Modestobacter italicus: one gene and its partner. The main gene of each other region encodes a partner of the protein of the gene in region 2 in a complex. Links are inferred from orthologs where the notes say so. Each region holds a gene or a part of one and is shown on either strand. Other genes may lie near its edges. The genes, in order: rpsT and rpsB.

Region 1 (3,237 bases), 2.7 Mb from region 2 along the record:
CTGCTCAAGGCGTTCCGGGCGGCCGGGGCGGCGGTCGACGACTGCCCCAAGATCAGCTCGGCGGGGGAGCGGATCGCCTTCGTGCGCAACGAGGTCCGGCACGCCGGCGGCCGGATCACCCCGGATGCGGCCACCGCGCTGCTCGAGGCGGTCGGCAACGACCTGCGCAACCTCTCCGCGGCGGCGAGTCAGCTGGTCTCGGACTTCGGCGGGGTCGTCGACGCCGACGCGGTCGCCCGGTTCCACCGCGGGCAGGCCGAGGTCACCGGCTTCACCGTCGCCGAGCGGGTGCTGGTCGGGGACTCGGCCGGGTCGATCGAGATGCTGCGCTGGGCGCTGGACCGCGGGGTCGCGCACGTGCTCATCGCCGATGCGCTCGCCGACGGGGTGCGCACCGCGGCCCGGGTCGCCTCGCTCAACACCACCAACACCGGCGACCTCGCCCGCCAGCTCAAGCTGCCGCCGTGGAAGGTCAAGAAGGCGCAGAGCCAGGCGCGCGGCTGGACCATCGACGCCCTGCAGCAGGCGATCGGGGTGGCCGCCGAGCTCAACGCCGACGTCAAGGGCGCCGCCGCCAGCGCGGACTACGCGCTGGAACGGGCCGTCCGCCGGATCGTGGCGATCCGCGCCGCCGGCGCGGCCGGTCGCGGGGAACGGCTCCGCTCGGGTCGCTGACCGGGCCGGCTCAGCTCCGCGGCGTCAGCCGGGTCGCCGGGTCCCGGCACCAGGCCTCCACAGCGGGCCACCGCCCGTAGCCGGCGTCCAGGTCGAGGTGGGCGGCGCCGGGCAGCACGTCGGTGTCCAGCCCGAGCGCGGCGAAGGCGGCGGCCGCGCCGCCGGGGCAGTACGGGTCGTCGTCGGCCGCGGCCAGCCGGGTGCTGCCCGCCGCCCGGGCCAGCGCGTGCCGGTCCTGCGGCACGAGGGCGAACTCCGCGACCTCGGGGTACCCGGTCAGCACCTCCGCCGACGGCGGGGCGACCAGCAGCACCCGGTCGACGCGCTCCTCCGGGGTCAGGCTGCCGGCCACCGCGAGCCACAGCCAGCACCCGAGCGAGTGCGCGACCACGACCCGCTCACCGCCGCCGAGCTGGGCCAGCTCGGCCCGCAGCAGCTCGGTCCACGAGGCCAGCGACGGCTGGTCGGGTGCGGGGAACTGCGGGTAGAGCGCGGTCTCCCCATCGGCACGCAGCGCCTCGGTCAGCTGCCACTGCCAGTGCCCGACCGGGCGCCGGTTCTGCCAGCCGTGCAGCACCAGGAAGCGGCGGTCGGGAGTCGGCACGGGTCCTCCTGGAACACGCGGGGGCCGGGACAGCGACGAGCCCCCCTCCCGGGACGGGAGAGGGGCTCGTCGACGAGCGGGGGCTCGGCCTCAGAGGCCGGCGACCTTCTTGGCCAGCGCCGACTTGCGGTTCGCCGCCTGGTTCTTGTGGATGACGCCCTTGCTGGCGGCCTTGTCCAGCGCCTTGCTGGCGACCTGGAGCGCGGTCGTGGCCGCCTCCTTGTCCCCGGCGTCGGCGGCCGTGCGGAAACGCCGGACCGACGTCTTCAGGGCGGACTTGACCGCGACGTTGCGCTGGCGCGCGATCTCGTTGGTCTTGATCCGCTTGATCTGGGACTTGATGTTCGCCACGCGTGAGCCTCGAGTGTTCGGAGGAGGATGTCTGACAGTGCGTCCACGGCACAGCGAGGCGCCTGCGGACCGGTCTCACAAGATACCAGCACCGCGCCGACGGCCCAACCGCGCGCTGGGCGGACCCGGGCAGCGGCGCCGCGTCCCGGCCGATCGCTGGACGCGGGCCCGCGGCGTGGGACGATGGCGGCACTGTGACGACACCTGCATCCACCGATCCCGCCCGGATCCGGAACTTCTGCATCATCGCCCACATCGACCACGGCAAGTCGACGCTGGCCGACCGGATGCTCGAGGTGACCGGGATCGTCGAGGGCCGCCAGATGCGTGCCCAGTACCTCGACCGGATGGACATCGAGCGCGAGCGCGGCATCACCATCAAGGCGCAGAACGTGCGCCTGCCGTGGACGGTCGGCGACGACGAGTTCGTCCTGGACATGATCGACACCCCCGGCCACGTCGACTTCACCTACGAGGTGTCCCGGTCGCTGGCCGCCTGCGAGGGCGCGGTGCTGCTGGTCGACGCCGCGCAGGGCATCGAGGCGCAGACGCTGGCCAACCTCTACCTGGCGATCGAGAACGACCTCACGATCATCCCGGTGCTCAACAAGATCGACCTGCCGGCCGCGCAGCCGGAGAAGTACGCCGCGGAGATCGCCAACATCATCGGCTGCGACCCCGGCGACGTGCTGCGGGTCAGCGGCAAGACCGGCGAGGGCGTCGCCGACCTGCTCGACACCATCGTGGCCAAGATCCCGGCGCCGGTCGGCGACGCCGACGGCCCCGCCCGGGCGATGATCTTCGACTCGGTCTACGACATCTACCGCGGGGTCATCACCTACGTCCGCGTGGTCGACGGCCGGATCAGCGGCCGCGAGCGGATCAAGATGATGTCCACCGGCGCGGTCCACGAGCTGCTGGAGATCGGCGTCATCTCCCCGGAGCCCAAGCCGGTCGAGGGGCTCGGGGTCGGCGAGGTCGGCTACTTCATCACCGGCGTGAAGGACGTCCGCCAGTCCCGCGTCGGCGACACCGTCACCCTGCAGCACCGCGCGGCCACCGAGCCGATCGGCGGCTACAGCGACCCCAAGCCGATGGTCTACTCCGGCCTCTACCCGATCGACGGCAGCGAGTACCAGCTGCTGCGCGAGTCGCTGGACAAGCTGCTGCTCAACGACGCCGCGCTGGTCTACGAGCCGGAGACCTCCGCCGCGCTGGGGTTCGGCTTCCGCGTCGGCTTCCTCGGCCTGCTGCACCTGGAGATCGTCCGGGAGCGGCTGGAGCGGGAGAGCGGGCTCAGCCTCATCTCCACCGCGCCCAACGTCGTGTACCGGGTGGTGATGGAGGACCGGTCCGAGGTCGTCGTCACCAACCCCAGCGACTGGCCGGCCGGGAAGATCGACAAGGTCTTCGAGCCGATCGTCAACGCCACGATCATCGCCCCCAGCGACTACACCGGCGCGATCATGGAGCTCTGCCAGAGCCGCCGCGGCTCGCTGACCGGCATGGACTACCTGTCCGAGACCCGGGTCGAGCTGCGGTACACGCTGCCGCTGGGCGAGATCATCTTCGACTTCTTCGACGCGCTGAAGTCCCGCACCCGCGGC
Region 2 (3,140 bases):
GGCGGCCGGTGCGAACAGCAGGCCCTCCGGGTTGCTGTTGGCGGTCGTGTCGCTCACGTGGGGGGTCCCTCGGTTCGGTGTCGTCGTGGTCCGATCCTGCCCCATCGGGCGGACAGGCCACCGGCCCCGCCCCCACGAGTGGGAACGGGGCCGGTGGAGTGGTGCTGGCTCAGGCCTGGCCGACCTCGAAGCGGACGAACCGCTCCACGGTCAGGCCGGCGTCACCGATGACCTGCTGCACGGTGCGCTTGGGCTCGGTGATGGAGGGCTGCTCCAGCAGGACGAAGTCCTTGTAGAAGGCGTTGACCCGACCGTCGACGATCCGGCCGATCGCCTGCTCGGGCTTGCCCTCCTCCTTCGCGGTCTGCTCGGCGACCCGGCGCTCGGTCTCCACCGCCTCGGCGGGGACCTCCTCGCGGGTCAGGTAGCGCGGACGGGCCGCGGCGACGTGCATCGCCAGCGAGCGGGCAGCGTCGGCGTCCCCGCCGGAGTACTGCACGGCGACGCCGATGGCCGGGGGCAGGTCCGTCGCCCGCTTGTGCAGGTAGACGGCCGTGGTGCCCTCGAAGACGGCGAAGCGGGACAGCACCAGCTTCTCGCCGATGCGGGCCGACTCGCTCTCGACCAGCGCGGCGACCGTCTGGCCGTCGACCTGGGCGGCGAGCAGCGCGTCGACGTCGGCGGGCTTCTCGGCCAGCACGACGTCGAGCAGGCGCTCGGCGAGCTTCACGAAGTCGGCGTTCTTGGCGACGAAGTCGGTCTCGCAGTCGAGCTCGAGCAGCGCGCCGTCGCGGCTGACGACGACGCCGTTGGTCGTGGAGCGCTCGAGGCGCTTGCCCACGTCCTTGGCGCCCTTGACGCGGAGGAACTCGATGGCCTTGTCGTAGTCGCCATCGGCCTCGGTCAGGGCCTTCTTGGAGTCCATCATGCCGGCGCCGGTGGCGTCACGGAGACGCTTCACGTCGGCTGCGGTGAAGGCAGGCATGTCACTTCCTCTGGTCTGGAGTTGCGGGGGTGCGGACGTGCGGCGGCGCCGCTCCCCGCCCGGTGGGCGATGGGGAGCGGCGCCGGTGCGGCTCAGCCGTTCTGGGCGCCCTGGGTGCCGGTGTCCTGGTCACCGGTGGCGGGCACGCCCTCGACCGGGGCGACCTCGGTCGCGGTGACCGTCGGCGGCTCGGCCGGGGTCTCGGGCAGCTCGGTGGCCGTGGCCGGCGCAGCGGCGTCGACGGCCGGGGCCGCGTCACCACCGGTGAGCAGCTCGCGCTCCCAGTCGGCCAGCGGCTCGCCGCCGCCGACGGCCGGGGTCTCGGCGCCGTCCTCGGTGCGACCGGCGTTGGCCTGCGCGGCCGAGCGGGCCATCAGGCCCTCGGCGACCGCGTCGGCGATGACGCGGGTCAGCAGCGCGGTGCTGCGGATGGCGTCGTCGTTGCCCGGGATCTTGTAGTCGACCTCGTCGGGGTCGCAGTTGGTGTCGAGGATCGCGACGACCGGGATGTTCAGCTTGCGCGCCTCGCCGACGGCGATGTGCTCCTTCTTGGTGTCCACGATCCAGACGGCGCTGGGCACCTTCTTCATGTCGCGGATGCCGCCGAGGGAGCGCTCGAGCTTGGCCTTCTCGCGGGAGAGGACCAGCTGCTCCTTCTTCGAGAGGCTGACCAGCGCGCCGGTCTGCTCGAGGTCCTCGAGCTCCTTGAGGCGCTCCAGCCGCTTGAAGACGGTCTGGAAGTTGGTGAGCATGCCGCCCAGCCAGCGCTGGTTCACGTAGGGCATGCCGACGCGGGTCGCCTGCTCGGCGATGACCTCCTGCGCCTGGCGCTTGGTCCCGATGAACATGATCGAACCGCCGTGGGCGACGGTCTGCTTCACGAACTCGTAGGCCTGGTCGATGTAACCCAGCGTCTGCTGGATGTCGATGATGTAGATGCCGTTGCGCTCGGTGAAGATGAAGCGCTTCATCTTCGGGTTCCACCGACGGGTCTGGTGCCCGAAGTGGACCCCGCTGTCGAGCAGGTTCTTCATGCTGACGACTGCCACGTGGCGCCGCCCTTCTGTGCTCGTGCGCGGACGGCCGGGGACCGGGTCCGCGCTGCTCGGTTGTCGCGACGGCCCCGGTGGGGCGCCGCCCTGGTGCCCGGCTGCGCCACCGAACCCCCCGCGAGGGGGGACCGAGGTGGCGACTGCCCGCTGCAGCAGCGGGAGGAGGACACGCGAAGTCGATCCGTCGGAGACGGACCGCAGCGCCGAGCATACCCGCTCCCGGCGGGTGCTCCGCCCCGGTCGTCCCCAGGCAGGTGGCCGGTCCACCGCCGGCTCCCGCGCGCCCCGCGGCACCGGCCCCGCGGGCAGGGTCGGGGCGTGCTGCGCGCCCGTCTGCTGGTCCTCCTCGCCGTCGTCGGCTGCCTCGTCGCCGGGGCGCCGGGCACCTCGGCAGCCGCGGGGCCGTGGGGCCGGCCGCTGCCGGGCAGCCCCACGGTCACCCGCGCGTTCGAACCGCCGCCCACGCCCTACGCGGACGGTCACCGCGGGGTCGACCTGGCCGGCGCCGCCGGGACGCCGGTGCTCGCCGCCGGCGCCGGGGTCGTCGCGTTCGCCGGGCTGGTCGCCGGGCGGCCCGTGGTGAGCGTCGTGCACCCGGGCGGGCTCCGGACGACCTACGAGCCGGTGCAGCCCACCGTCGCCGCCGGTCAGGCGGTCGCCCGCGGGACACCGCTGGGGCTGCTCGTCCCCGGCCACGCCGGCTGCCCGGCCGAGGCCTGCCTGCACTGGGGGCTGCGCCGCGGCGAGGTCTACCTGGACCCGCTGTCGCTGCTGCGGCCGCCGCGGGTGCGGCTGCTGCCGTGGCCCTGACCGGACGGCGGCGCCGCCCACTACCGTCCGGGCGTGCGCTGGCGACGGAAGCAGACCCCGCAACCGGACCCCTCCGCGTCCCCGAGCCCGGACGCGCCGGACCCGGGGCCACCGGGTCCGGAGGTCCCCGGGCCGCAGGACGAGGCGCAGGTGCTCGACGACCTGCGGCGGGTCGTCGACCGGTTCGGCTGGGCGGTGCTGCACGGCGGCGGGAGCGGTCCGGGCGATCCGCGCTGGTCCTACACCGTGGGGCTGAGCGGGCTGGGCCACCCCGAGGTCATCGTCGTCGGGCT

The links.
Region 1: rpsB (region 2) and rpsT share a complex: the UniProt entries of both Bacillus subtilis proteins name them as parts of the 30S ribosomal subunit. The link is inferred for Modestobacter italicus from one-to-one orthologs.

Annotation. Positions count from the first base shown.
Region 1 is NC_017955.1:1,718,769-1,722,005, forward strand. The notes cover bases 1-2,927. They hold rpsT (30S ribosomal protein S20), read right to left. Parts: upstream 1,631-2,927; coding sequence 1,370-1,630; downstream 1-1,369. Other genes in these bases: holA (DNA polymerase III subunit delta), read left to right, coding at 1-675; MODMU_RS08340 (RBBP9/YdeN family alpha/beta hydrolase), read right to left, coding at 686-1,279; lepA (translation elongation factor 4), read left to right, coding at 1,825-2,927. Also shown: more of lepA, read left to right, coding at 2,928-3,237. UniProt on the Bacillus subtilis protein: Binds directly to 16S ribosomal RNA.
Region 2 is NC_017955.1:4,382,152-4,385,291, forward strand. What follows is about bases 57-2,886. They hold rpsB (30S ribosomal protein S2), read right to left. Parts: upstream 2,035-2,886; coding sequence 1,078-2,034; downstream 57-1,077. Other genes in these bases: pyrH (UMP kinase), read right to left, coding at 57-57; tsf (translation elongation factor Ts), read right to left, coding at 170-985; MODMU_RS20775 (M23 family metallopeptidase), read left to right, coding at 2,356-2,847; MODMU_RS20780 (DUF4262 domain-containing protein), read left to right, coding at 2,881-2,886. Also shown: more of pyrH, read right to left, coding at 1-56; more of MODMU_RS20780, read left to right, coding at 2,887-3,140.